Regions from separate parts of the Vogesella sp. LIG4 genome, predicted to be linked through region 1. Evidence: predicted binding sites of a transcription regulator. Region 1 holds the regulator's gene; each other region holds the start of a gene.

Region 1 (9,699 bases):
GAAAGAGGGCGTGGGCGAGGACTTCGCCAACAAGGAGCGCATCGCCAAGCTGCTGCGCTTCGTGTCCACCGCTTCCGAAGGCGACGTGCCGGCGGTATCGCTGGGTGACTACGTTGGCCGCATGAAGGAAGGTCAGGACAAGCTCTACTTCATCACCGCCGACAGTCTGTCCGCCGCGCGCAACAGCCCGCACCTGGAAGTGTTCAAGAAGAAGGGCGTGGAAGTACTGCTGCTCACCGACCGCGTGGACGAGTGGGTAAGCGGGTCGCTCACCGAGTTCGACGGCAAGAAACTGCAGTCGGTAGCCAAGGGCGCGCTGGATCTGGGCGCGCTGGAAGACGAAGCCGACAAGGCCGCGCAGAAGCAGGTGGAAGAAGCCGCCAAGCCACTGGTGGAACTGGTGCAGAAGGCGCTGGGCCAACGCGTGCAGGAAGTGCGCGCCACCGCCCGCCTCACCGACAGCCCCGCCTGCCTGGTGGTGGGCGAGCACGATATGAGCGCCCACCTGGAGCGCATGCTGAAGGCCGCCGGCCAGCCGGTGCCGGAAGGCGCCAAGCCGACGCTGGAGATCAACCCGGAACACGTGCTGGTGAAGCGTCTGGCCGCGGAAAGCGATGACGGCCGCCGCGAAGACCTGGCCCATGTGCTGTACGACCAGGCGCTACTGGCCGAAGGCGGCAAGCTGGAAGACCCGGCGGCATTCGTGAAGCGCATCAACAAGCTGATGCTGGAACTGTCGGCCTGAGCCTGCGGTTGATGGCGGATCGCCCTGGCGGGCATCCGCCCTACGGCTGAATCGGCAATGCCCGAACCGTCGCTGCCCACCGGGCGCGGCGGTTTTTCCTTGTGGAGGATGCCATGGCGGACGAGTGGCGCAATCTGGGGCCGAAATCGCGGCAGATGCTGGCTGCTGCCGGCATCGAGGATAGAGCGCAGCTGGCAGCGCTGGGCGCGGTGGCTGCCTGGCTGCGGGTGAAGGCGGTGTGGCCGGGCGCCTCGCTCAACCTGCTCTGGGCGCTGCAGGGCGCACTGTGCGATCAGCCCTGGCAGCAGGTGGCGCGCGAACAGCGGCTGAGCCTGTTGCTGGCGCTGGAGCAAGAGCAGAGGGAGAGCAAACCGTAGGGCGGAAGCCCCGCAGGGGCGTTCCGCCGGGATGTGCTGCCAGCTTGCGGCCAAGGTGTTGGCGGATCGCCCTGCAGCGTTATTAGTATGAAAAACCGCCCGTCCCGCAGGGACTGGCGGTTTTGCTTTGCGGCCAACCCCTGGGTTGGCCGCATGCCGTTTCAGTCGAACGGGAAGGCGAGGAAGGCCGGGTGCGCTTCCGCCTGCCGGCTCCAGGCGCGCAGTGCCGGGTAGGCATCGGCCGCTACGTGTTCCGCCGCGCGTTCGGCGATGAAGCGCCAGGCCACGGCGATGCTGAGCGTGGCCTGATCCAGCTTGTCGACTTGCGGCGCATGGCGCTGCAGATGGTTTTCCATCAGCGTGCAGGCGCCGTTCAGCTGCTCCGCCACCCGCTCCAGCCACGGCGCATGGCGTGCTTCGGCTGGCCGCAGATTGCACTCGTAGTAGGCCTGCACCGCCTTCTCCATCGCCGCCAGCGCCAGGCCCACGCCGTGCAGCGCATGCTGGCGGGCCGGCAATGCCTCCGGCAGCAGCCGGCGTTCGGCCGGCACCAGCCGCTCCAGGTAGTCGAGGATCAGGCTGGAATCCATCAGCAGCTCGCCGTCGTCGCACACCAGGGTGGGCACCTTGATCACCGGGTTGATCTGGCGGAATTCCGGCATGTTGCGGAACACCGACAGCGGCAGATGCTGCCAGGGCAGCTCCAGCAGTTGCAGCGAAATCGCCACCCTTCTGACATAGGGTGAATCCAGCATGCCTATCAGTTGCATGACACCTCCCTTTGCTCGTTGCGTACCGAAATAAAGCCCAGTTGCAGGGCGCCACCTTGTGGCGTAGGGGCGCTCAGGCCTTGCAGGTCGAGGCGGCCGTCACCCTCCAGCAGCAGTTTACCGACCGGCAGCTGCGCCTGCTCGCCGGCACGCAGGCAGATGTCCTCGCCGTTGATGGTCAGCCAGTGCGCACCGCTCAGCGCGCGGACCTGGCCGGGGCGCACCAGTTGCAGCACCAACAGTTCCTGCCGTTGCAGGGTAAGATGCAGTACGTGTTCCATAGTGTTTCCCTCCAAGTAGTGTTGCTACTATAAGCCGGTGAAACACAAAGAAAAATTGATGATTTCTGCCGAGACGTGTTAGTTTTTCTTACATGAAAGCTCTGCCACCCCTCACCGCGCTGCGCAGTTTCGAGGCCGTTGCCCGCCTGGGCGGCATTACCCGCGCCGCCGGCGAACTGCACGTGACCCACTCCGCCATCAGCCAGCAGATCCGCCTGCTGGAAGAGCAGCTGGGTGTGACGCTGTTCATGCGCGAAGGCCGCGGGCTGCGGCTTACCGAAGAAGGGCGCTTCTACGCGCTGCAGATCCGTTCCGGTCTGGCCGAACTGAGCGAAGCCACCCGGCTGGTACAGGCGCGGCCGCGCGAGGGCGATCTGGCGGTGGCGGTGCTGCCGTCGTTCGGTTCGCAGTGGTTGCTGCCGCGGCTGCATCGCTTCCAGGCGCTGTATCCGCGCTACCGGGTGAGCATCCGCGCCAGCCTGGACATTCTCGACCTGCGCCAGGGGCTGGTGGATGTGGGCATCCGCATCGGCCAGGGCGACTGGGAGGGCCTGCAGCAGCAGAAGCTGTTCGACGACGAATTGTTGATGGTGGCGGCGCCGGCGTTCAACGGTGGCCGCCTGCCGCAGACGCCGCAGCAGGTGATGGCCGGGCCGCTGATCCGCTCGGTGGAAAGCTGGCAGCCATGGTGCCAGCTGGCCGGCATCGAGGAGCCTGGCGAGGCCTGGCTGTGGATCAACGATTCAAACCTGATCCTGGAGATGGTGCGCCAGGGGCAGGGCATCACCCTGGAGCGGCGCAGCCTGGTGCAGCGCGACCTGGAGGCCGGCCGGCTGGTGCAGCTTACCGGCATCGTGGCGCCGTATCCCTACCCGTGCTGGCTGGTGTGGCCGCCGCGCGAAAGCTCGCGCTACAAGCAGGAAATCTTTGCCGACTGGCTGCAGCAGGAGGTGGCCGATTACCTGGCCGGCCTGAGGCGCGGGGCGGAATAAGCTTGGCCGCAGGCGCGCCGAGGTTTTCCTGACCGGCAGCTTTTGGTACCGTGTCGGCCATGAAGATCACCCGCCATATCCCCCGCGAAGAAATCAAGGCGCTGCCGCTGTTTGCCGGCCTGGCGCTGCCGCAGATCACCCTGGTGCAGGACGAGGCGGCGCTGGCCGCCGCGGCCGAGCGCCTGGCCACCGAGCCGGTGCTGGGCTTCGACACCGAGTCGCGGCCAACCTTTCACAAGGGGCAGCAGCCCACCGGGCCGCACCTGGTGCAATTGGCTTGCGCCGATCATGCCTGGCTGTTCCCGCTGGGCGAGGGGCCGATGCCGGCCGTGTTGGCCGCCTTGCTGGCGCGCCCCGGCCTGACGCTGGCCGGCTTCGACCTCAGCTCCGACCGCGCGCACCTGAAGAACCGCTTCGGCGTGACCGACCTGGCGCTGCTGGACCTGGGCAACCGCTTCCAGTGCGAAGACAAGCGGCTGACCATCGGTGCGGTGCAGGCGGTGGCGCAGCTGTTCGGCCAGTACTTCCGCAAATCCAAGAAGGTGTCCACCTCCAACTGGTCGCTGCGTGAGCTTAGCGAGTCGCAGCAGCTGTATGCGGCCAACGATGCCTGGGTGGCGTACCGGGTGTGGCTGGCGCTGCAAGGCTGATCGCGGCTGTGCCCGCTTTGCGCCGCAACGCCGCCGCCCGGCGCGGGTGAAGCCGGCGGCGAATCGTGGTAGTCTCAACGCCCCGCCGCCCGGCGGGTTTTCCTTTTTATCGAGTTCAGCATGCTGTTTGATCGTCCCCTCGCCATCGTCGACCTGGAAACCACCGGCGGCCACATCACCCGCGACCGCATCACCGAGGTGGGCGTGATCCTGATCGACGGCGAGCAGGTGGAACGCTTCGACATGCTGGTCAACCCGGGACAGGGCATTCCGCCGTTCATCGAGGAGATGACCGGCATCAGCGATGCCATGGTGGCCGATGCGCCGCCGTTTGCCGCCATTGCCGACGGTCTGCTGGAAAAACTGCAGGGCCGGCTGTTCATCGCCCACAACGTGCGCTTCGACTACGGCTTCCTGAAGAACGAATTCAAGCGCGTCGGCATCAAGTTCCGCAGCGAGGTGCTGTGCACCGTCAAGCTGTCGCGCAAGCTCTACCCGCAGCACTACAAGCACAACCTGGACAGCATCATCCAGCGCCACGCCATTCAGCTGGCCGACCGCCACCGCGCCATGGCCGATGCCGAGGCGCTGTACCAGTTTCTGCAGCAGTCGCTGGCCACGCTGGGCCGCGATACGGTGGAAACCGTGGCTGCCGAGCTGATGGCGCAGCCGGCGGTACCGCCGGGGCTGGACCCGGAGGTGATGGACAATCTGCCGGACGTGCCGGGGGTGTATGTGTTCTACGGCGAAAACGAGCTGCCGCTGTACGTGGGCAAAAGCAGCAATCTGCGCAACCGCGTGCTGGCGCACTTTGCCGGCGAGCATCGCCAGCACAAGGAGCTGCAGCTGGGGCCGCAGGTTCGCCGGGTGGAATGGCATGAAACGCTGGGCGACTTTGGCGCCCAGCTGCTGGAGCTGCAGCTGATCAAGGAACTCAAGCCCATCCACAACCCGCGGGGCCGGCTGGAGCAGGAGCTGTGCTCCATCCAGCTGCAACAGGGCGGCAGCGGTTTCCTGCTGCCGCGCATCGTGCAGGCGCGCGAGGTGGATTTCTCGCGACTGGACAGCCTGTACGGCCTGTTCCGCAGCCAGAAGGAAGCCAAGAAGGTGCTGACCGAGCTATGCACCGCCAATGGTCTGTGCCAGACCTGTCTGCAGCTGGAAAAGCGCGGCGCACGCAAGGGCGCCTGCCAGGCGCACCTGCAGGGCCGTTGCAAGGGTGCCTGTGTCGGCAAGGAAGAGCCCGGCGATCACAATATCCGCCTGCTGCACGCGCTGTCGCGGCTGCAGCTGAAGAGCTGGCCGTATGCCGGGGCGGTGGCGGTGCGCGAAACCGACCCGGTGAGCGGCGAGTGGGAGGAGTATCTGTTCGAGCGCTGGTGCTACCTGGGCCTGCGCCGCAGCGGTGACCGCCAGCCGGCGGGCAAGCCACGCTTCGACCACGATATCTACAAGCTGCTGGCCGCCTTCCTGCGCAAGCCCGGTGACAACGCCACGGTGATCGAGCAGCCGTAGCAGGCATTCCAGGCTACCCCAAACGATAACGCCCGCATGCAGCGGGCGTTGTCGTTTGGCGTGATGGCTTAATCGGTAATGGCCAGGAAGCCGCGCAGCCGCGCATCGATCTGCCGCGGGTTCTCGCCGTTGGCGATGGCGACGATGCCCTCGATTACCAGCTCGCGCGCGGTGCTTTCCAGCGTGATCAGGTGCTTGAGCTTGTTGGCGATCGGCAGGAACAGCAGGTTGGCCGCACCCACGCCGTACACGGTGGCAACGAAGGCCACCGCGATGCCGCTGCCCAGCTTGGACGGGTCGGACAGGTTCTCCATCACGTGGATCAGCCCCAGTACCGCACCCAGAATGCCCATGGTGGGCGAGTAGCCGCCGGCGGATTCCCACACCTTGGCCGCCAGCTTGCGCGCGTGTTCGTGGCTTTCCAGCTCCAGCTCCAGCACTTCGCGGATCAGTTGCGGCTCGGCGCCGTCCACCAGCAGCTGCAGCGCTTTGCGGGTGAACAGGTCCTTCTGGCTGTTCAGATTGCTTTCCAGCGCCAGCAGGCCGTTGCGGCGCGCGGTATTGCTCCAGCCGACGATGTCCTTGATCTGCTTGTCGTATTCGATGCCGGGCGGCATGAATACCCAGCGCAGCATCTGCAGCCCGGTAACGAACTGGCGCGGCGTCGATTGCAGCATCACCGCACTGGCGGTGCCGCCGATGACGATGAGAAAGGCGGTGACCTGTACCAGCGAGGCGATGTTTCCGCCTTCCAGCGCCTGACCGGCCAGAATGGCGGTCAGGCCCCCCAGGATGGCGACAAAACTGATCTTGTCCAAGATTGACGATTCCGTTTACTGGCGGCGCAAAAGGTTGGCCGCATCACACCCAGTCGCGCAGGCGGCTGCGCAGGCGGGTAATGGCCTGGCTGTGCAGCTGACACACGCGCGATTCGGAGACGCCGAGTACGGCGCCGATTTCTTTCAGATTCAATTCCTGCTCGTAGTACAGGCTCATCACCAGCTGATCGCGCTCCGGCAGCAGCTTGATGGCTTCCACCAGCGCACTGCGGAAGGCATCGCTGGCCAGTACGTCGACCGGTTCCGGGCTGTTGTCGTCGGCGACGTTTTCCACCTGGTTGGCGCTGCCGCCTTCGTCATCGGCATTGTCGTCGAAATGCACCAGGCTGATGCCGCGGCATTCGCCGAGCATTTCCTGGTACTGCTCCAGCGGCAGGTCCATGTAGTCGGCGATTTCGCTTTCCAGCGGCGCGCGGCCCAGTTGCTGCTCCAGCTTGTGGATGGCGTCCTCGATCTGACGCGAGTTGCGTCGCGTCTGGCGCGGCATCCAGTCCTCGCGGCGCAGCTCGTCCAGCATGGCGCCGCGGATGCGCTGGCTGGCAAAGGTCTCGAACAGCACGCCCTGGCTGACATCGAACTGCTTGGCCGCTTCCATCAGGCCGATGATGCCGACCTGGATCAGGTCGTTGATATCGACGTTGGCCGGCAGCCGCGCCACCATCATGCTGGCGAGCTTCTTCACCAGCGGGGTGTAGCGTTCGATGTCGATCTGCTCGCGGGTGGCGGCAACCTGCGCATAGGCACGCATCTTGTTATGGGTTGCCATGGTCAATTTCCTGTCAAATCGGCAAGTGATTTGCTGGTCATCAGCAGTTGTTCCAGATAGCTCGCACGCTGCGCCTGGCTGTCCGGCGCGTGCCAGTGCGGCAGCATCTGCGCCAGCTGGCTGCAGGCCTGGGCCGCCTCGCTGTCGCCGAATGCTTCCACGGTGGGGCGGCGCAGCGTCTGGCTCTTGCGCAGGGTATTGTCGGTTGGCACGAAGCCCACCCAGCGCAGCGCCACCGACAGGTAGTCGCCGGCCACGGCGCTGAGGCGGGTGAACACCGCCTGCGCTTCGTTGAAGTCGCGGGCCTGGTTCACCAGTACGTTGAAGCGGCGGCGCGCGTAGTCGCCGGCCAGCCGTTTCAGGCTGGCATAGCCCTGGGTGAGACTGTCCGCGTCCGGGCTCAGTACCAGTACCAGGTTGTCGGCAATGCACAGCGGTGCCGGGTCATCCACCAGCGCGGGCGGGTCGATCAGCAGTACGCTGTGGTCGGTTTCCAGCGCGGCGAATTCGCTGGCCAGCCGGCGCCACAGCCGCGGCGACATGCGGGTGCGCTCCTCGTTGCTGGCCACCAGGTTGATCAGGCTCAGGCCGTAGCGATTGTTTACCAGCAGGTCGCTGACACCGCCCAGGCTGATGGCCAGGCTGGCAAAGCTGGCGCTGGCGGGCAGCCCCAGGCGGCGCGCCTGGTGGTTGCCCGGCTGGTGTTCCACCAGCAGCGGGCGCTGGCCGCTCATGGCCAGCGATGCGGCCAACTCGCCCACCACGCTGCTCACGCCGCTGCCTTCGCCACCGAAGAAGGCGAAGGAGGGCGGGTAGTGGTAGTGGGCGCTGGCCTGGCGCAGTCCGGATGCCTGGTCAACCATGTGTTACCCCAGCCAGCCGGATTGTGCGGCGTTGACGAGGCCCAGTTCGTCGCCGGAAGGGTTGAACGGCGATTGCTGCTGAGCGGCACGCAGGGCACGGTCGATCAGCAGCTCGGCATGTGCGGCGTGGATGTCTTCCGGCACGCGCTGGCCGTTGGTGACGTAGAACAGGCGCAGGCGGTTGCGGATCACCACGTCCAGGCTGGGGCCCAGCGCCAGCGCTTCGTCGATCTTGGACACAATGGCGCCGGCCAGGCCGTCGCCCTTGTAATGGCGCACCACGTCTTCCAGCGTGTGGCCGTCGGCATTGGCCGCCAGCAGCAGCAGGCGCTGCACCGGGCGGCCGGCCTGGCTGAACATGTCCAGCTGCGTCTGCACCCGCGCATCGCGCTGGCTCATGCCCACGGTGTCGATCAGCACGATCTTGCGCGGGGTGAGATCGGCCAGCGTGAGCTGCAGGTCGCCTTCGTTCTGCACCGAGAACACCGGCACGCCGAGGATCTTGCCGTAGATGCGCAGCTGGTCCTGGGCGCCGATACGGTAGGTATCGGTGGTGATCAGCGCCACGTTCTGCGCACCGTGGCGCATGGTGGCGCGTGCGGCCAACTTGGCCACGGTGGTGGTCTTGCCCACGCCGGTGGGGCCGATCAGCGCAAAGATGCCGCCGACCTCGATGGGGTCGTGCTGCGGGTCCATGCACTTGAGGTTGTGGATCAGCGCCGAGCGCGCCCATTTCTGCGCCACATCGCCGTCGTACTGCGGCGGCAGCTTCTGGGTGAGCTGGCGGATCAGCGCCGAGCTGAAGCCGGCGGTGAGCAGGTGGCGGAACAGTTCGGCGCGGTTGGGGGTGCGCTGCTCCATGTCCGACCAGGCAAAGCCGGCCAGCTGGCTTTGCAGCAGGCTGCGCAGCTGCTTGATTTCGTCGCTGATCTGCTTGAGTTCCTGCGACATCTGCTCGCGTTCGGCATCGGTTTCGGCGCCGCTGCCGCGGGCGGCGGCGGGCGGCGGAGTCGATGGCCGGCGGCTGGTGTTCTGCTGCACGTGCTGCAGGAAGGATTGCGGCAGCTCCTGCTCCACCGGGGCCGCTGCAGCCGGCGCGGCAGCCGGGGCAGGGGCCGGGCGTGGCGGTGGCGCCGCCGGCGGTTCTTCCAGCGGTTCCACCGGCATGGCATAGGTGCGCGCCAAGGCGCGGTTTACCGCCGGAGACGGGTTGGCCGCAGGCTTGGGTGGCGAGGCGGCCGGTATGCGCGAGGGCTGGGCGGGCGCGGCAGTACCCTGCGCCGCCGGCGGTACGGTATTGCGCGGCGGCTTGGGCTGCGCCGGCGGGGTGAAGGTGGTGGCCAGCGCGGAAACGTCAGCATCGGCAACCGCCATGATCTCTACCCCACCGCCCAGTGTCGGGCGATTGGACAGGATCAACGCATCAGCGCCAAGTTCTTCCCGAACCTGGCGCAGCGCGTCGCGTGTTGTTTTGCCGTAGAACTTTCTGACGACCATGCCTTAGCCTCTGCTCCCCCCAATCACCGCAATTATACGAATGGATTTACTGTCGGGTATCTCATTATGAGAAATGACCTTCAGCTGCGGCAGCGCCCGGCGCAAGAAGCGTGCCAAAAGTGGTCGTAAACCAGGCGGTGTAAGCAGTACCGGATTGTAACCCTGATTTTCAACATTTTCTGTTTCCTGCGCCGCATTGGATAGCAGGTTCTCGGCAAGGCCAGGTTCCAGCCCGCCGCCGGCCTTGCTGTTCACCGCCTGCAGCAGGATGTTTTCCAGCTGCGGCTCCAGCGTCATCAGCGGCAGCTCCTGCTCGCCCGGGAACAGCTGCTGCACGATGGCGCGTGACAGCGCGGTACGCACTGCGCTGGTCAGCTCGTCGATATCCTGCGACAGGGCAATAT
Region 2 (9,699 bases), 1.5 Mb from region 1:
CGTTTTCCCGGTTGCCGGCATGGGCACCCGCTTTCTGCCGGCCACCAAGGCCAGCCCGAAGGAGATGCTGCCCATCGTCGACAAGCCGCTGATCCAGTACGCGGTGGAAGAGGCGGTGGCCGCCGGCATTACCGAACTGATCTTCATCACCGGCCGTAACAAGCGCAGCATCGAAGACCACTTCGACAAGGCTTACGAGCTGGAAACCGAGCTGGAAAACCGCAACAAGAAGAAGCTGCTGGAACTGGTGCAGGGCATCGTGCCGGACAACGTCAGCTGCATCTACATCCGCCAGACCGAGGCACTGGGCCTGGGCCACGCGGTGCTGTGCGCCAAGCCGGTGGTGGGTGACGAGCCGTTCGCGGTGATCCTGGCCGACGACCTGATCGACGGCGAGCCGGGCGCGGTGGAGCAGATGGTGCGCGTGTTCAACGAGACCCACAGCTCGGTGCTGGGCGTGGAAACCGTGGCGCGCGAGGAAACCGGCTCCTATGGCATCGTGGAAATCCAGCCGAACGGCCAGGGCCGCGAGCAGGTGACCAGCATCGTGGAAAAACCGCATCCGGACGTGGCCCCGTCCAACCTGGCGGTGGTGGGGCGCTACATCCTGACTCCGCGCATTTTCGACAAGCTGATCAACACCCCGGCCGGCGCCGGCGGCGAAATCCAGCTGACCGACGCCATTGCCGCGTTGCTGAAGGAAGAGCCGGTGCTGGCCTACGCCTTCGATGGTGTGCGCTATGACTGCGGCTCCAAGATCGGCTACCTGAAAGCCACGGTGGAGCTGGGCATGAAGCATCATGAGGTTGGCCGCGAGTTCGCCGCCTACCTGGCCAGCCTGCCGCAGAAGTAACCCTCGGGTAGCTCGAAAAACGCCAGCTTTCGTTGCGATACTGCGTTGCTTACAAAAAACTCCTCCTTACATATCAAACCTATGCTGCGTCGGAGTTTTTCATTCGCGCCTTGTCTCGCTTAGAAATCCTGATTTTTCGAGATACCCTCTAAACTGACTTTTTTTCGCCGCCTTGCCGACAAAGGCGGCGCTTGTATTTTGAAAGGAAACATCATGCCGAACGTCGCCGAAGCACGCGGTATTCTCAATAGCTCCGACATCCTGTTCTCCGCCCAGGAGGTGGATGCAGCGGTAGACCGTATGGCCGCCGACATCACACGCGAACTGGGTGAAACCTACCCGCTGGTGCTGTCCGTGATGGGTGGTGCGGTGGTGTTCACCGGCCAGCTGCTGCCGCGACTGATCTTCCCGCTGGACTTCGACTACGTGCACGTATCCCGCTACGGCGACAAGACCCAGGGCGGCGAGCTGGTGTGGAAAACCGCACCGAAGGAAGACGTACGCGACCGCGTGGTGCTGGTGCTGGACGACATTCTGGACGAAGGCCACACCATGGCCGCCATCCGCGACAAGGTACTGGCCATGGGCGCCAAGGCTTTCTACAGCGGCGTGTTCGCCAACAAGCTGATCAGCAAGGCAAAACCGATCGCTGCCGACTTCGTGGGCATCGACGTGCCGGATCGCTACGTGTTCGGCTACGGCATGGACGTGCGCGGCGCCTGGCGTAACCTGCCGGCGATCCACGCGCTGAAATAAGCCTGCCCTGTTGAAGACATGCCCGCGTTTGCGGGCATTTTCATTTTGATTTCCGGCCGGTTATGCCAAGCTGGAAGCAGGTACGCTCAATACAGGGGGATGTAATGTCGCACTCGAAAATGCTGGAAGTGGTAACGCCCGTCTATCTGGAGCACTTTTCCTGCCTTGGGCAGGCCTGCCCGGACGATTGCTGCCACGGTCTGGATGTGACGGTGGACCATGACATCTACTCACGCCTGCAGGGGCTGCCGGACAGGGAGCTCAAACCGGTGATCATGCACGCATTGCACCGTGGCCAGGGCAAGTCGGGTAGTGCCAGCTATGGCTATCTGTCCAGGCAGCAGGATGAGCGTGGCAACTGTGAGTTCCTGAGTGCGGAGCGGCTGTGCCGCTTGCAGCAGAAGTGTGGCGAGCAGATGCTGCCGGACGTGTGTTCTGCTTTTCCTCGCGTTACCAAGATGGCGGGTAACCAGGCTGAGCAATATGCCACGCTGGCTTGTCCGGAGATCGTGCGGCTGTTGCTGGCCAGCGAGGATGCACTGCAATTGCAGCTGCGACCAGTCTCGGTACGGGCGGGCACGATAGTGCAGGAAGCCCCGGCGATGGCCAGCCCGGCAGCACGCCAGGTGCGCGAGTTTTTCCTGACCCTGCTGGCGACGGTGGAGCTGCCTGCCTGGCAGTCACTGGCTGTGATGCTGCTGCTGGCGGAAGCCCTGCAGCCACTGTTTGGTGAGCATGGGGCCGATGAAGCGCAGGTGGCAAGGTTGCTGGCGGACTGGGAGCAGCAGTTGCTGGATGGCCGCTTGCTGTCCGAGCTGGATGCCTTGCGCCGCCATGATCTGCTGCATGTCAAGGTCATGGCTGCCGCCAGCCGGGTGCGGGCGAATATCGATTTCCGCTCACAGCGTTATCTGCAGCTGATCGAAGAAGCGCTGCACGGGTTTGCGACGGACTGTGCAGATGCCGCTGCGCTAGCGCACGGTTTTGCCGCTATTGATGGCATGGCGGCCATGGATGCCACCTTGCGGCGCGTGCTGTTCAATCATGCGGCAATGCGATATTTCCCGTCGGTGGGAAATTTGCTGGCCGATGTGGAAATGCTGTGCATCGAATATTTGAGCTTGCGCTTCTGGTTGGCAGGCCTGGCGCAGGCGCGCGGCGGGAACCTGCCGCAGGAGGCCGCGGCCGAACTCATTTACCTGTTCTACCGGGTCAACATCCATGTGCCCAGCTATCTGCTGCAGTGCTACCAGGCATTTCAGCAGGCCGGCATGACCAAGGTGGAACACTGGCTGTTGCTGCTGCCGCTGCTGGGCGGTCAGGAGCAGTTGCCAGACTGAACAATAAGGATAACAACCATGCTTGCAATTATCGGGGGCAGTCGCCTCGCCCAGCTTCCCATCCTGCAGATCACCCATCGCCAGGTGGTGCGTACTCCTTATGGCGACCCGTCCTGCGCGCTGACCTTCGGTCGCATCGGTACGCAGAACGTGGTGTTCATGGCGCGTCACGGCTATGGCAACTCGATCGCGCCGCACGAGATCAACGCGCGCGCCAATATCTGGGCGCTGCACAGCGTGGGGGTGAAGCGCATTCTGGCCATCGGCAGCGTGGGCGGCATCCGCCCGGACATGCAGCCCGGCATGCTGGTGGTGCCGGACGACATGATCGATTACACCTGGGGCCGGGCGCACACCTATTACGAGGGGCCGGATCGCCCGCCGGTACGGGTGGATTTCACCCGCCCGTACGACGAGCCCCTGCGCCAGCAGATCGTGGCAGCAGCCAGCGCCAGCGGCATTGCCTACCATGAAGGCGGCGTCTACGCGGTAACACAGGGGCCGCGGCTGGAAACCGCTGCGGAAGTGCGTCGCCTGCAGCGCGAGGGCTGCGATGTGGTGGGCATGACCGGTATGCCGGAGGCAGTGCTGGCACGGGAGCTGGGCGTGGCCTATGCCAATGTGTGCCTGGTGGCGAACTGGGCGGCAGGTAAGGGCGACTGCCAGCAGCACATCGTGTTTGCCGAGGATGCGCTGGCCAGCGGCATCGCCAAGGTGCAGCAGTTGCTGGCCACGCTTTGCGGCCAACCTTAGCCGGCAGGCAGGCCGCGACGCTTGCTGGCTGAGGCTATAACACAGGCAAGCGTCGCAATGGCCAGGGTCTTGGTTGTTGCTATCACAACTGGATGCTTCAAGACACAGCCGGTAAACACCGGGCGACTGGTGAAAAAACTTGTGAATCGCCCCTAAAGTAAGTGTGGGCAGCGACGATATACATCATGAAGGCGGTAGCATCGGCATGGGGCCGACAGCTCAAACGCCCCGATGAATGGAATATCAAGGAGCACTACCATGCTGACCATCAACACCAACGTTGCTTCGCTGAACGCACAACGCAACCTGTCCAGCTCGCAGAACACCCTGTCGACTACCCTGCAGCGCCTGTCCTCCGGCCTGCGCATCAACAGCGCCAAGGACGATGCAGCTGGTCTCGCGATTTCCGAGCGTATGAGCAGCCAGATCCGCGGTATGGATCAGGCGCGTCGCAATGCCAACGATGGTATCTCCATGGCGCAGACTGCTGAAGGCTCGCTGGCATCTTCCGGTGACGTGCTGCAGCGTATCCGTGAACTGGCCGTACAGTCGTCCAACTCCACCAACACCGCATCCGACCGTCAGGCCCTGCAGTCTGAAGTGGGCCAGCTGACTTCGGAACTCGACCGTATCGCCCAGACCACCCAGTTCAACGGCCAGAACCTGCTGGATGGTACCGGTGGCAGCCAGTCGTTCCAGGTTGGCGCCAACGCCGGCCAGACCATTACCACCACCGCGGCCAACTTCCGTACCAACAACTACGGTAACAACAACCTGTCCGTGAACGCCCCTGCAGCGGGTAACGCAACCGCCCTGGTTGCCGGTAAAGCCATTGCAGTGAGTGGTTCGCTGGGTTCCGCAACCTATACCACTGTTGCCGGTGATACTGCCAAGTCCATTGCGCAGAATATCAACAACCTGACCAGCCAGACCGGTGTGACTGCTACTGCCGAAACCGATGCCAACCTGTCGGGTCTGGTAGCCAACAGCTCCTATGTTGTGAGCGTGGTGTCGGACAACCCGGCAGCCAGCCCGGTAACCGTTTCCTTCTCCACCGGCGCGACCACTACCAGCTCCAGTGACCTGACCGAAGCGATCAATGCCTTTAACGCTCAGTCCAGTAAAACCGGCGTAACGGCTGCTTACGACAGCCAGTATGGCGGCATCAAGCTGACCAACGCCTCGGGTAACGATATCAGTCTGACCAACAACAGCACGCTGGCAGCTACTACATTCAATACTGCTGCCTACACCGCAGCGGGTCAGGACGGTACTGCAGCCAACGCGGCCGCCGCCTTGTCTGCAGCTGATGCAGCTGCCGGTGCTGGTGGTGTGTCGTATGTTAACGGTTCTGTACGCCTGAACTCCGACCACAGCTTCTCGGTGACCGATGCTGGCTCCGGCTTTGCTCTGGCAGGCTCCTCCTCGCTGCAGTCTGTTGCTTCGCTGGACGTGAGTTCGTTCTCTGGTGCACAAAAAGCGATCAAGATTGTGGATTCGGCTCTGTCGGCGATCAACGGTCAGCGCGCACAGTATGGTGCTCTGCAGTCCCGCTTCCAGAACACCATCTCCAACCTGCAGTCTTCGTCCGAGAACCTGAGCGCGTCGCGTAGCCGTATCCAGGATGCCGACTTCGCTTCCGAAACCGCCACCCTGACCAAGAGCCAGGTGCTGCAGCAGGCTGGTACTGCGATGCTGGCGCAGGCGAACCAGCTGCCGCAGGGCGTACTGTCCCTGCTGCGTTAAGCGGGCCGGTAGTAATGGTGTAATGAAACCCGGCAGCGCTGCTGCCGGGTTTTTGCCCATGGAGAGTGACGATGAATATTCTGGGTAATCTTGCTAACTCGGGTGTGCTGCCTACTGTCAGCGGTAATAATACCGACCAGGCATCGCGCGGTCAGGGCGCGGCTGCCGCGCACAATAGCGCTGCCGCGGTAGCCGTATCGCCACAGGCGGTGCAGGCGGCCAATGCTGCGGACAAGGGCCACAAGTCCGGGGCTTCCGATGAGGAGCTGCGCAAGGCGGTGGAGAAAGTCAGTGCCGCCATGCAGAGCTACGGCCGTTCGCTGAACTTTTCTATCGATAAAGACTCCGGCATGCAGGTGGTGAAGGTAATCGATACCCAAACCAACCAGGTAGTGCGGCAGATGCCATCGGAAGATATGCTGCGCATTGCCAAGAATCTGGACAAGGTATTGGGTGTGCTGGTGGAACAGCACGCTTGATGAAGGAGTATTGCAATGGCTAGTGTAAGCACGGGTACGCTGAACTCGGCGGGTATCGGTTCCAACCTGCCGGTTAACGACATGATCAGCAAGCTGATGGCAGTAGAAGCCCAGCCATTGCAACTGCTCGATGTCAAGGAAGGCAATCTGACTGCGCAGATATCTGCTTTTGGTCAGGTAAAGGGCGTGTTGTCGAATTTCCAGACATCGGTCCAGTCATTGGAAGACAGCAGCAAGTTCAACTCCATCCAGGCCTCCAGCTCGGCAACGGACTATGTGACCGTTTCCGGAGACAGCACCGCCGGGGTAGGTAGTTACCAGTTGCGAGTGGATCAGCTGGCGCAAAGCCAGAAGCTGGCCACTACTGCCTTTGCCAGTACGACCACGCCGATTGGCGGTGGTACCCTGACCTTCAGCTTTGGCACCACGACCACTGCTGGCACGCCGCCGGCTACCTCGTTTACGCTGAACCCGGACAAGGTTCCGCAGCAGGTCTCCATTCCTGCTGGCTCCACCATGAGCGGTATTCGTGATGCGGTGAACAAGGCCAATATCGGGGTGACGGCAACCATAGTGAACGATGGTACCGGCAACCGGCTGTTGTTCACGTCTGCCTCCGGCACCAAGAGCACGCTGAAAATCGAGAGCAGTGACAGCAGCCTGAATGCCATTACCAATGACCCGACCGGCGCTGGTAACCAGCTGACCCAGGTGCAGGCGGCGCAGGATGCCAAGTTCGAACTGGATGGCATGGCGATTACCAAGCAGAGCAATACGGTAACCGATGCGGTCAGCGGGCTGACCTTCAACCTGCTGAAGGTCAATCTTGCCACCGATACCCCGGCCAGCATCAACGTATCGCGCAGCAGCACTGGTGTGCAGAAGGCGATCCAGGCCTTTGTCAAAAGCTACAACGACCTGAACAAGGCCTTGAACGATGTCAGCAAGGTGGATACCAGTGTGGCGCCTACTGCCGGCCAGCAGCGCCAGGCACCGCCGCTGGCTGGCGATGCCACCATCCGCTCAATCCAGACTCGCCTGCACGAAGTGTTCTCGGCGATTCAGGATGTGGGGGGCGCGTATACCCGCCCGGCCGATATCGGTTTGACCTTCCAGAAGGACGGCACCCTGTCGCTGGACAGCAGCAAATTGTCGGCAGCTATCAGCAGCAACCCGGACGATGTGATGAAGCTGTTCGGTTCGGTAGGTACCCCGACCGATAGCAAGATCAAGTTCGGTGCGGCATCGGGTAGCACTCAGACCGGCAACTACGCCATCAACCTGAACGCGGTGCAGAATGGTACCTTGCTGGGGGCTAGCGTATTGAGTGGTACGATCAATGTGACGTCCGCAGCCAGCTTCAGTGTCAAGATCAATGGTCAGACCAGCGGTGCGCTATCGCTGCCTACCGGCAGTTATACGGCGGCAACCCTGGCCAGTACCTTGCAAAGTGCCATCAATGCCGATAGCACCCTGTCTGCCAATGGCGCAACCGTCAGCGTGTCGGTGGATGGCTCAGGCAAGCTGCTGCTGACATCCAGCAAGACGGGGACGACGTCCACGGTAGAGGTGCTGGGGGGGCTGGACAACGTGACTACCGCTGCTGGTAGCCTGAACCTGTTCAGTACCGGTGCTGGTGTCGCGGGGGCGGACAAGGTATCTGGCACCATTGGCGGCTACGCGGCGCTGGGGGATGGCAACAAGCTGACCGGCGCGGTGGGTACACCGGTGGAAGGGCTGTCAGTCACGGTAAATGGCGGTACTATTGGCGACCGCGGTACCGTGGATTTCACCAAGGGCTTTGCCTTTGCGCTGGACGGTGTGCTGAATAGTCTCTTAACCAGCCAGACCGGGGTTCTCGATACCAAGACCAAGGGTCTGAATGACTCGGTGACCTCGATCGAGAAGCGAAAAGACCAGCTGAATACCCAACTAACCGCTACAGAAGCGCGCTACCGGGCGCAATTCAATGCCATGGATACGGCGGTAGCGCAGCTGCAGAGTCTAGGCACCTATCTGACCCAGCAACTGGCGGGGTTGGCCAAATCAGGTTGATGTAATACATGAATAAACAAGCGCTGAAGGCATACGGCCAGAAAAGCCTGGAACTGGAAGTGGAGAGTGCGTCGCCGCACAAGCTGATCCTGTTGCTGTTCGATGGCGCCATCCAGGCGATCAAGCAGGCGCGCTTTCACATGGAAGGCGGCAACATTCCCGAGAAAGGGCGCCTGATCAGCAAGGCGATTGCGATCGTCGATCAGGGGCTGCTGGCCGCCTTGGACCGTCAGGCTGGCGGTGAATTGGCTGATAACCTGGCAACGCTGTATATCTATTGTTGCGAGCGCCTGTTTGCGGCCAACCTTCATAACGACCCAGCCGCGCTGGACGAGGTGGTGCGCTTGCTGGGCGAGATCAAGGGCGCCTGGGAGGAAATCGGCAAGCCGCAAGCAGGCAACGCCGCCGGTGACAGTGGCAAATCCGGGGTGAATTACGGTGCAGCCTGAGCAAGGTTCGCAACCCGCCACCGTGCAGCAAGCCATTGTCTTGTTGCAGGAGTTGCTTGAACTTGGCAAGCAAGAGCAGTGGGATGTTTTTGCCAGCCGGAGCAAGGCGCTGGCTGCTCTGGATTACCGCATCATCGCCGCAGGCGAATTGGGGGCCACGCAGGCCGCGCAGTTACAAGCGGATCTCCTGCAGGCTCAGCAGTTGTTGCAGCAGGTGAGCCAGCTGGCAGAAACGGAGCGCGAGCAGATTATCCGCCATCTGGTGATGATCAGTAACCAGACCAAGCTGAATGCCACCTACGGGCCGTAACCGTTTATCTGCCGTTACGTTTTCCCCCTGCCACGGCAAGATGGGGATGCTAGATTTCAGAGTGAGCCTAGTTCACTGTCCAGGGGTGTGAGATGGAATACATCGTTTGGGGTCTGGTCATCCTTGCCGGCGTGGCTGCCTACCTGCTGTTTCGCGCCTACCGCCGCATCGCTTATCTGGAGTTCAGCCTGCACCACCTGGAAGAGCTGCAACGCCAGGTCAGCCATCTGCAGCGCGGGCTGCAGGATGTTTCCATGATCGCGCAGCAGCAGCTGCAAACACCGCGCACCTTGCGCAATGGCCAGCCGGTTGCCGCAGGTGGCAGCGATGCGGCCAGTCCTTACAATCAGGCGATAGAGCTGTTCAAGCGCGGCTTCAGCCCCGCCGATGTCGCCGAGCGCTGCGGCATTTCGCGCAGCGAGGCCGAGTTGATCCTGTCGCTATATCGCAATAGTTCCACTTCATGATCTCTCCCCTGTTACCTGGTACCGGTACGTCGCGCGGTGTGACCGATGCCGGCACTGCGCAGTTTGCCCAGCAGGGGCGCGCGCAGGGCCGTGCGCTGATCGAAGTCAGCGCCACGCCAGCCAACATGCCGGCAATGAGTGTCGGTGAGCAACTGAGTGCCACCGTTGCCGAGCGCTTGCCCGATGGCAAGCTGTCTGCCCTGATCAAGGGTGAGCAGTTCCTGCTCACCCTGCCTGGTGACAACCAGCTCTCCCCCGGTAGCCAGCTTGCTCTGCGTGTTGCCAGTCAGCAGCCGTTGACGTTTGCACTGCTGGATGTACAGGAACAGGATGCCGCCGCCCGCCTGGCGCTCAGCCAGGAAGAAACCCCGCTGCAGACCCTGCAGCAACCTGCCAGCAAGCTGCCGTCGTTCCAGGCCGGTGAATGGGTGAATGCCAGGGTGGCGGAGCGCTTGCCGGATGGCTCGGCGGTGGTGTTGGCCAAGAACGCC
Region 3 (9,699 bases), 1.9 Mb from region 1:
ACGAGCGGCAGGACGAGCTGGAACACGCCCGGCGGCTGATCGCCCGCATCCTGTTCCTGGGCGGCAAGCCCAATGTGGCGCGCCGGGTGCCGATCGCCGTGGGTGAAGACGTGCCGGCCATGCTGCGCAACGATCTGGACGTGGAATATCGCGTGGCCAAACAGCTGAAAAGCGTGATTGCCGCCTGCGAGAAGGCGCACGACTACGTGACGCGCGACGGGCTGATGGTGCTGCTGGAGGAAACCGAAAACGACCACGCGCACTGGCTGGAGCAGCAGCTGCATCTGATCGAGCTGACCGGTCTTGCCAACTACCAGCAGTCACAGCTGGGCGAGGGTGCCAGCTGAGCCGGGGGGCAATGTGCAGCCACCAACAAACAAGGCCGCCCGTGGGCGGCCTTGTGCATGCAGCGGCGGGCAGCTCAGTCCAGCTGCGAGGTGCAGCACGGGCAGCGGCTGGCCTGCAGCGGAATGCTGGACAGGCAGTAGCGGCATTCCTTGGTGGTGACCGCGGCTGGAGCTTCTTCCTTCTCTTCGCGCTTCAGGCGGTTGATCACCTTCACCAGCATGAAGATGGCGAAGGCCACGATGATGAAGCTCACCAGCGCGTTGATGAACAGGCCGATGTTCAGCGTCACCGCGCCGGCGGCCTTGGCGGCCGCCACCGAGGCGTACGGCCCGGCGGTCTTGGTGCCTTCCTTCAGCACGAAGAACAGGTTGGCGAAATCGACATTGCCGATCAGCAGGCCGATCGGCGGCATGATCACGTCGTCCACCAGCGACTTGACGATGGCGCCGAAGGCGCCACCGATCACCACACCGACGGCCAGGTCGATGACGTTGCCGCGCATGGCGAACTCACGGAATTCCTTGATGATGGACATGGTATAGCCCCCCTTGTTATGGATTGTGGATGAATAATGTCGCTAGTATCGGCAAATTTGCCGCAGATTTGAAGCTGTTCGAACGACGGGCCGCCACCTTGGCTGCAACCGGCGCATGCGGCCAACCCTGGCCGCGGACGCAAAAACGCCCCGGTGCATGCCGGGGCGTCGAAGCGGAAAGCGGGTAGCTTACGGGTGGATTACCAGCGCGGTGAACGGCGGCAGATAGGCCATGGCGGTTACCACCAGGCCCACCAGGCAGGCCAGCGCCAGCGAGTGCAGGAACACAAAGCGCAGGATCACGCCTTCCTTGCCGTAGTACTGGGTGGCGGTGGACGCCACCACGATGGACTGCGCATCGATCATCTTGCCCATCACGCCGCCGGCGGAGTTGGCCGCGGTCATCAGCACCGGCGACAGGCCCAGCTGCTGCGCCGAGGCTTTCTGCAGGCCGCCGAACAGCACGTTGGCCGCAGTGTCGGAGCCGGTGAGCGCCACGCCCAGCCAGCCCAGCAGGGTGCCGAAGAACGGGTACAGCGCGCCGGTGTGCGAGAACGCAAGGCCCAGGGTGATGTCCACGCCGGAGAAGCGGGTAACGTAACCCAGTGCCAGCATGGCCACGATGGTGATCAGCGAGTAGCGCAGCGACCAGAAGGTTTCCTTGTACACCTTCAGCATCTGCAGCGGACGGTAGCCCATGATCAGCGCCGAGATCAGCGCGGCCAGCAGGATGCCGGTGCCGGTGGCGGACAGCAGGTTCAGCTTGTACAGCGCGGCTTCCAGGTGCGGGGCGGTCACTACCGGCGGCATTTTGTAGATCAGGTTATGCAGGCCGGGCCACTTGATTTCCGGTGCGAAGATGCCGTCCAGCACTTTCTTCACCGACGGCGAACCGAAGGCGAATACCGATACCGACAGGATCAGCCACGGCAGCCAGGCGCGGATCACCTCGCCGGTGCTGTAGCCGTGGTGCTTGTCGGCCACGATGGCCTTGGCGCCGTTGGCCGCTTCACCACCCATGGTGCCGGCGGTGGAGGTGTAGATCTCCTTGGGGTGCCACACTTTCAGGAAGGCCACCAGCGCGGCAATGGAGCATACCGAGGCGATCACGGCCACCAGCTCCGGCCCCATGGTGTTGGACACGATCAGCTGCGGAATGGCGAACGAGAGACCTGCCACCAGTACCGCCGGCCAGATGCGCATGGTGTTGCGCCAGCCGCAGAAGGCGATCAGCAGCCAGAACGGCACCAGGATGGCGAACAGCGTCATCTGGCGGCCCACCATGGACGACACCTGCAGCACATCCAGGCCGGTTACCTTGGCCAGGGTGGTGATCGGGGTGCCCAGCGCGCCGTAGGCTACCGGGGCGGTATTGGCGATCAGCGACAGGCCGGAGGCGGCCAGCGGCGAGAAGCCCAGGCCGATCAGCATGGCGCCGGTTACCGCTACCGGGGTGCCGAAGCCGCCGGCACCTTCAAAGAAGGCGCCGAAGCAGAAGGCGATCAGCAGCAGCTGCAGGCGACGGTCGGTGGTGATGCCGGAAATCGATTCGCGCAGGATGGCGAACTGGCCTTTGCGCTCGGTGAGCTGGTACAGAAAGATGACGTTGAGGATGATCCAGCCGATGGGCATCAGGCCGTTGGCCGCACCCAGCAGCGTGGCGCTGGCCGCCATGCTGACCGGCATGCCGAAGATGCCCACCGCCACCAGCAGCGAGGTGGCCAGGCCGAGCAGCGCGGCCTTGTGTGCCTTGACGTGGAAAATACCCAGCGCGCCCAGCAGCACGATGACGGGAATGCCTGCCGCCAGCGTGGACAGCCACGGGTTGCCCAACGGGTCATAAACGTGTGACCACATGCGTTTCTCTCCTTGTTGTGTCGGATGCCGCGGCTGCTTGTCCTTGCTGGCAAGCGGGTTTTACCGCGCATGGGGCGGACTGTAGCGACAGAACAAGGCACTGTCTGTTGGGGCTGCCCCTTGCGGGAAAACCCTTGCCTGCGGGGTGCATGCGGCCAACGTTGGCCGCATGGCCGGCAAAGTGCGGGGCGGGAAAAGCACAAGGCCCGGCATGGCCGGGCCTTGTTGCGCTGGTGTCGCGATAGCCTAGTGGTGATGCAGCGTCAGCGGGTGGGCGCTGAGGCCCACGCTGTCCAGCCGCAGGTAGCCGCCGTGGCCGCCGTGCCAGTCGGCGATGACCCAGCGTTCGCGCACCTCGCCGTTCACCAGGTGTTCGTGGCGCGCCGGGCGGTGGGTGTGGCCGTGGATCAGCGTGGCGCCGGGGTAGGCGGCCAGCAGTGTCTCGATGGCGGCCGGGGTGACGTCGCTGATCTCGGTCATGCCCTGGGTCTGCTTCTTGTGCTCGCTCATGCCGCGCACCTGGCGGGCAATGATGTGGCGTTCGGCCAGCGGCTTCTGCAGGAAGGCCTGCTGCCAGGCCGGCTGGCGCACCATGGCGCGGAATTGCTGGTAGGCGGCATCGTCGGCGCATTCGCCATCGCCATGCACCAGCAGGTAGCTGCGGCCGTGCACCTGCAGCAGGTGCGGCTCGTCCAGCAGCGTGGCGCCGCTGGCGGCGGCAAAGCCCGGTCCCAGCAGGAAGTCGCGGTTGCCGCGCATCACGTACAGCGGCGTCACGGCGGCGAAGTCGCGCATCGCCGCCAGCATGGCTGCGCTGAACGGGGTGCTGTCGTCGTCGCCCACCCAGTATTCGAACAGATCGCCCAGGATGTAGAGCGCATCGATCCTGCCGCGCCAGTCGGCCAGGGTGCGGGTGAACAATTCGCCCAGCCAGCTGGCCTCGTCGTGCAGATGCAGGTCGGAAATGAAATGGATGGCCATGATCGCTTCGGATTCAAAAAGGGCCGCACAAGGCGGCCCGGGTTCGGCAGGCAGGGATCAGCCCTGGATGATCTCGGCCTTCTCGATCACCACCGCATCCAGCGGCACGTCCTGGTGGCCGCCGGCACGGCCGGTGGCCACGGTCTTGATGCGGTCAACCACGTCCTGGCCTTGTACTACCTGGCCGAATACGCAGTAGCCCCAGCCCTGCATGCTCTCGGTGCGGAAGTCCAGGAAGTCGTTGTCGGCAACGTTGATGAAGAACTGCGCGCTGGCGGAGTGCGGGTCCGGGGTGCGGGCCATGGCGATGGTGTAAGTCTTGTTGGACACACCGTTGTTGGCTTCGTTCTTGATGGTGTCGCGGGTGTCCTTCTGTTCCATGTCGGCGGTAAAGCCGCCGCCCTGGATCATGAAACCGTTGATGACGCGGTGGAAGATGGTGCCGTTGTAGTGGCCGTCCAGCACGTACTGCTCGAAGTTGGCCACGGTTTTCGGGGCCTTGTCGGCAAACATTTCCAGAACGATGTCACCGAAATTGGTCGTCAGCTTGATCATGGGGTAATCCTTGGTTTTGCTCAGGGTTTATAGGTGGCCTTGGTGATGATCACCGGCTCCAGCGGTACATCCGGCATGCCGGAGACAAAGCCGGTGCGTACCTTGGCGATGCGGTTCACCACATCCATGCCGGCGCTAACCTTGCCGAACACGGCGTAGCCCCAGCCTTCCGGTGTCTTGCTGCGGAAGTTGAGGAAGTCGTTGTTGGCCACGTTGATGTAGAACTGCGCGGTGGCCGAATTGGGGTTGAAGGTACGTGCCATGGCAATGGTGCCAATCACGTTCTTCAGGCCGTTGTCGGCCTCGTTGGCGATCGGCGCGCGGGTGGCTTTTTCCACCAGGCTGCTGTTCTGCGCGGTGAAGCCGCCGCCCTGGATCATGAAGCCGTCGATCACGCGATGGAACAGCGTTCCGTTATAGTGGCCGGCTTTCACGTAGGCAATGAAGTTCTCCACCGTCTTGGGAGCATGCGCCGGGTCCAGTTCGATGGTGATCGGGCCCTTGTTGGTGCTCAGTTCGACGCTCGGGGCGGCCAGTGCCGCCAGCGGCAGCATCAGCAGCAGGGAAGACAGCAGTTTTTTCATGCTCGCGTTCCGTGTGGGAAATGACGGCCGGCAGTGTAGCATGGCCGCCGTTTGCCGGCAGCGCGGCCTGTGCGGCGGCCGGGCCGGTCTTGAAGTGCCAGCTTGTAAATATCCTCAAGCTTTAAGCCGGATAGCCGATAAAGCTGACACGCTGTACAAGGATATGAATAGAAGCGGAGCAATACCATGAACCTTACCCGACTGATTCCCGGCCTGCTGGCCGTTGCGGCGCTGAGCGCCTGCGCTGCCACGTCAGACACCCCGGCCGGCCAGCAATGGATGGTTGTGGCTTCGGCGCCTGCGGCCAACCCGCCGGCCAGTGTGGACGAAACGCCGGTTGCCGCCGGCAGCAGCGAGCAGGCGGGTATTGCCCGCCAGCCGACCATGACCCAGAACGGCATCATGCTGGGCGGCGGCTATGCCGGCCCGCTGGCCGAGTCCGGCAGCCCCAAGCCGGAGCAATACAATGCGCTGCGCGTGCGCGTGGTGGGCCATGGCGCGCCACCGGTAGGCAAGGATCTGTCGCTGGTGCAGCGCCGCCTGCTGGCCATGCGTGCTGCCCAGCTGGACGCCTACCGTGCGATGGCGGAACAGGTGCAGGGCTTCAAACTGTCCGGCAATAGCGCGGTGGGCAACCTGGTGGCCACCAATGACAGCTTCCGCGTGTACGTGGATGCCTACCTGCGCGGGGTGCGCCTGCTGTCCACCGACTTCAAGCCGGACGGCAGCAGCGAGAGCATTGCCGAAGTGGTGCTGGACGAAGGCTTCTTCAAGGCTTACCGTACGGCTCTGGCGACCACCGGCAACGTAGCCACCGCCGCCCGCGTGCTGCCGGCCAACGATGGCAGCAAGCTCGGCTGTACCGAGAGCGGCTGCGTCTACGGTGGAGACTTCTACGTTTCGCACTGAGAAATGATGCAAACATCCAGTCTGTTACGCGCCGCCTTCGGGGCGGCGTTTGTTTTGCTGGCACTGCCTGCGATGGCGGAAATCTACCGTGCCGAGGGCATGGCTTCGCTGGAGGTTGGCCGCGTGGCCGCGCGCCAGGCAGCCATCGAGGACGCGCTGCGCCAGATCGCCATCACCCACCAGGGGGCGCTGCAGGGCAGCAGCGAGGTGAACAACGGCGCGGTAACGGCGGAAAGCCTGATGGTGGGCCCGGTAAGCCTGCCGGGCAAGACGCGGGTGATCAGCGAAACCCAGCGTGCCGGCATGCTGATCGTCACCGTGGAACACGATACCGACCCGCCGGGCAATACGGCGGCGCCGGCGCCGAACGAGGGCGGTGTGGCGGCGGCATCGTGCCAGCGCGCGGCGCTGCCGCCGGGGCGCTTCCTGGCGCGGCGCCTGCTGGCCAGCTACTTCCCGCTGCAGCAGCCGATGCAGGCCGGTGACCTGGGCAGCATGGCCAGCTGGTTCCCTGCCGAGCTGGTGCGCCGGCTGAACCAGCAGCGCGACGTGCAGGCGCTGGATGCCGGCAATATGTCGCTGTTCCCGGACGGCAAGGTTCAGGAGCCGATGCAGGCGGCCGATACCGTGCGCGACATCGGCAACCGTGAAGGCGTGCAGTTCGTGCTGGCCGGGCGCATTCTGGATACCAGCGTCACCCGCCGCGAGCCGCGGCCCATCCTGTTCGATCACACCAACGAGGCCGAGCAGGGCATGTACTACACCGGGCCGATGTCCGGCCTGCTGGGCTTCTCCATCAAGCAGGTACCGGTGGAGCGGCGGCTGGTAGTGGAATACTGGCTGTACGATGCGCTAAGCGGCGGCGTGCTGCTGCGCGAGCAGGTGACGCGCGAGGCGCGCGGCAATGTCGCTGTGGATTCCATGCACCTGTTCGATACCGGCACGCTGGCCAAATCGGACTACGGCCGGCTGCTGGACCAGACGCTGACGGCGATTGCCGGCAAGCTGCACGACACCATGCAGTGCCTGCCGTTCAGCAGCCGCGTGGTGCGGGTGGAAGGCGACCGCATCTACCTGTCGGCCGGCGCACTGGATGGCCTGGCGGTGCGCGATCGCCTGCTGCTGTACAAGCCGCGCCCCAACAGCGAGGTGAAGCGGCTGGATGGCAGTGTGCTGGGGGTGCCGGAGCAGGTAGTGGGCGATCTGGAAGTGGAGCAGGTGCAGCCACGGCTGGCCATGGCCCGGCTGCGCAGCAGCAGCCAGAAGGTGCAGGTGGGCGATTGGGTGCGTTTCCCCTTGCGCCCCAATTGACGCTCGTCAGCCAAACAAAATGGCCGCCCGAGGGCGGCCATTTGCATGCGGCCAACTATGCTTAGCCGGACAGCCAGGTATTGGGGTGCGCTTCCAGCCAGGTCTTGATCGACTTGGCGTCGTTCACGCGGGCGGCGGAGCCGTTGGCGTCCAGCAGTACCATGATCATGCGCTGGCTGCCCACCATGGTCTGCATTACCAGGCAGCGGCCGGCTTCTTCGATGTAGCCGGTCTTGGACAGGGCGATGTCCCATACGCCCTCGCGCACCAGCGGGTTGCTGTTCTTGTAGTGCAGCACGCGGTTGCCGCGCGGGTGGGCATCGTATTCCGCGGTGGTGGTGAACTGGCGGATCAGCGGGTAGTTGTAGGCCGCTTTCACCATGCGTACCAGGTCCATGGCGGTGGAAGTGTTGCGCACGTCCAGGCCGGTGGCGTCATGGAATTCGGTATTGTGCATGCCCAGAGACTTGGCCTTGCGGTTCATCTGGGCGATGAAGGCTGCCTTGCCACCCGGGTAGGTGCGAGCCAGCGAGGCGGCGGCACGGTTTTCCGACGACATCAGTGCCAGCAGCAGCATTTCATGGCGGCTCAGCGTGGAGCCGACGGCCAGGCGAGAAGTGGTACGCTTGATGCGGTCAACCTCGTCGTCGCTGATGGTGATGCTGTCATCCAGCGGCAGGTTGGCATCCAGCGTCACCATGGCGGTCATCAGCTTGGTGATGGAGGCAAACGGCTGTATCTGGTTGGCGTTTTTTTCGTAAACCAGTTGGCCGGATTCGGCGTCAACCACGGCTACCGAGTGCGAGCTCAGGCGAGGGCCGGAGGTCGTGGCCGCAAGGCTGACTTTTTGCGAGGCGTCAGCCACCAGCGGTGCGCCGGCCAGGCAAATCAGCATGGCCAAAGTTCTTAGCATCATGATAGGGCTCCAGATGCGTGCTTGTTTGTGATTCGATATTCCAATTTTAAATTGAAATAAAGCAGTTGTGCGGGAGAAATTGTTCCGCCGGCCATGACTGGCGCGGTTTTCAGCTACAATCCGCGTGACATACGAGTGAGAAACCATGGTAGTGACTTATCCCGGCAGCCCGTTCCGGCTGCACCAGCCTTTTCCGCCCGCCGGCGATCAGCCCACCGCCATCGCCGGTCTGGTCGAAGGCTTGTCCGATGGACTGAGCTACCAGACCTTGCTGGGCGTTACCGGTTCCGGCAAGACGTATACCATGGCCAATGTCATCGCGCAGACTGGTCGGCCGGCCATCATCATGGCGCACAACAAAACGTTGGCCGCACAGCTGTACAGCGAGATGCGCGAGTTCTTTCCCGAGAATGCCGTCGAGTATTTCGTCTCCTACTACGATTATTACCAGCCGGAAGCCTATGTGCCGAGCCGGGATCTTTTCATCGAAAAGGATTCCAGCATCAACGAGCACATCGAGCAGATGCGGCTGTCGGCCACCAAGAGCATTCTGGAGCGGCCCGACTGCGTGATCGTGGCCACCGTGTCCGCCATCTACGGTATCGGCGACCCGTCCGAATACCATCAGATGATCCTGCACCTGAAGGAAGGCGAGACCACGCCGCAGCGCGAGATCATCAGCCGGCTGACGGCGATGCAGTACGACCGCAACGACATGGACTTCGCCCGCGGCACCTTCCGCGTGCGCGGCGACGTGATCGACATCTTCCCGGCGGAAAGCAACGACACCGCGCTGCGCGTCAGCCTGTTCGACGACGAGGTGGAAACGCTCACCCTGTTCGACCCGCTCACCGGCGTCACCAAGCAGCGGGTGGGCCGCTTCACCGTGTACCCGGGCAGCCACTACGTGACGCCGCGCGACACCGTGCTGCGCGCCTGCGACAAGATCAAGGACGAGCTGCGCGAGCGCATCGAGTGGTACCACAAGGAAGGCAAGCTGGTGGAGGCGCAGCGCATTGAACAGCGCACCCGTTTCGACCTGGAAATGCTGTACGAGATGGGCTTCTGCAAGGGCATCGAGAACTACTCGCGGCACTTTTCCGGCCGCGCGCCGGGCGAGGCGCCGCCGACGCTGATCGACTACCTGCCCAAGAACGCGCTGATGTTCATCGACGAGAGCCACGTCACCGTGCCGCAGGTGGGCGCCATGTACAAGGGCGACGCGGCGCGCAAGCAGAACCTGGTGGATTACGGCTTCCGCCTGCCGTCGGCGGTGGACAACCGGCCACTGAAATTCCATGAATTCGAAAGACTGATGCCGCAGGCGGTGTTCGTGTCCGCCACGCCATCCGACTACGAGCACCAGCACGCTGGCCAGGTGGTGGAGCAGGTGGTGCGGCCAACCGGCCTGGTGGACCCGGTGATCGAGATCCGCCCGGTATCCACCCAGGTGGACGACCTGCTGTCCGAGATCCAGCTGCGCATCGGCCAGGGCGAGCGGATATTGGTGACCACGCTGACCAAGCGCATGGCGGAGCAGCTGGCCGACTACTACACCGAACACGGCGTGAAGGTGCGCTACCTGCACTCCGATATCGATACCGTGGAGCGGGTGGAAATCATCCGCGACCTGCGCCTGGGCATGTTCGACGTGCTGATCGGCATCAACCTGTTGCGCGAGGGCCTGGACATTCCGGAGGTGA

What was found. The regulator FliA, encoded in region 1, starts transcription of late flagellar genes. The targets are predictions, from matches to a motif close to GCTAAAGNTNNNNNNNNNNCNGCCGATAAT.
Region 2: the regulator FliA is predicted to act here: its motif matches at 3,854-3,883, upstream of PSELUDRAFT_RS08125 (flagellin).
Region 3: the regulator FliA is predicted to act here: its motif matches at 4,973-5,002, upstream of PSELUDRAFT_RS11520 (LPP20 family lipoprotein).

Annotation. Positions count from the first base shown of each region.
Region 1 is NZ_LT607802.1:233,224-242,922, reverse strand. It holds gene htpG (molecular chaperone HtpG) at 1-745, shown strand, start outside; gene PSELUDRAFT_RS01105 (TfoX/Sxy family protein) at 859-1,122, shown strand; gene PSELUDRAFT_RS01100 (glutathione S-transferase family protein) at 1,284-1,892, opposite strand; gene PSELUDRAFT_RS01095 (DUF2917 domain-containing protein) at 1,883-2,173, opposite strand; gene PSELUDRAFT_RS01090 (LysR substrate-binding domain-containing protein) at 2,266-3,165, shown strand; gene PSELUDRAFT_RS01085 (3'-5' exonuclease) at 3,225-3,815, shown strand; gene PSELUDRAFT_RS01080 (exonuclease domain-containing protein) at 3,936-5,330, shown strand; gene PSELUDRAFT_RS01075 (flagellar motor protein) at 5,399-6,148, opposite strand; gene PSELUDRAFT_RS01070 (RNA polymerase sigma factor FliA) at 6,192-6,935, opposite strand; gene PSELUDRAFT_RS01065 (flagellar synthesis regulator FleN) at 6,938-7,798, opposite strand; gene flhF (flagellar biosynthesis protein FlhF) at 7,802-9,295, opposite strand; gene flhA (flagellar biosynthesis protein FlhA) at 9,299-9,699, opposite strand, start outside.
Region 2 is NZ_LT607802.1:1,735,155-1,744,853, forward strand. It holds gene galU (UTP--glucose-1-phosphate uridylyltransferase GalU) at 1-853, shown strand, start outside; gene PSELUDRAFT_RS08110 (hypoxanthine-guanine phosphoribosyltransferase) at 1,067-1,609, shown strand; gene fliB (flagellin lysine-N-methylase) at 1,714-2,949, shown strand; gene PSELUDRAFT_RS08120 (S-methyl-5'-thioinosine phosphorylase) at 2,968-3,702, shown strand; gene PSELUDRAFT_RS08125 (flagellin) at 3,961-5,448, shown strand; gene PSELUDRAFT_RS08130 (flagellar protein FlaG) at 5,520-5,927, shown strand; gene fliD (flagellar filament capping protein FliD) at 5,943-7,982, shown strand; gene fliS (flagellar export chaperone FliS) at 7,991-8,431, shown strand; gene PSELUDRAFT_RS08145 (hypothetical protein) at 8,454-8,741, shown strand; gene PSELUDRAFT_RS08150 (DUF2802 domain-containing protein) at 8,834-9,208, shown strand; gene PSELUDRAFT_RS08155 (flagellar hook-length control protein FliK) at 9,205-9,699, shown strand, end outside.
Region 3 is NZ_LT607802.1:2,433,576-2,443,274, forward strand. It holds gene bfr (bacterioferritin) at 1-347, shown strand, start outside; gene mscL (large conductance mechanosensitive channel protein MscL) at 422-883, opposite strand; gene PSELUDRAFT_RS11500 (L-lactate permease) at 1,073-2,740, opposite strand; gene PSELUDRAFT_RS11505 (UDP-2,3-diacylglucosamine diphosphatase) at 2,987-3,721, opposite strand; gene PSELUDRAFT_RS11510 (peptidylprolyl isomerase) at 3,779-4,276, opposite strand; gene PSELUDRAFT_RS11515 (peptidylprolyl isomerase) at 4,297-4,860, opposite strand; gene PSELUDRAFT_RS11520 (LPP20 family lipoprotein) at 5,047-5,769, shown strand; gene PSELUDRAFT_RS11525 (flagella assembly protein FlgT middle domain-containing protein) at 5,776-7,080, shown strand; gene pbpG (D-alanyl-D-alanine endopeptidase) at 7,142-7,996, opposite strand; gene uvrB (excinuclease ABC subunit UvrB) at 8,142-9,699, shown strand, end outside.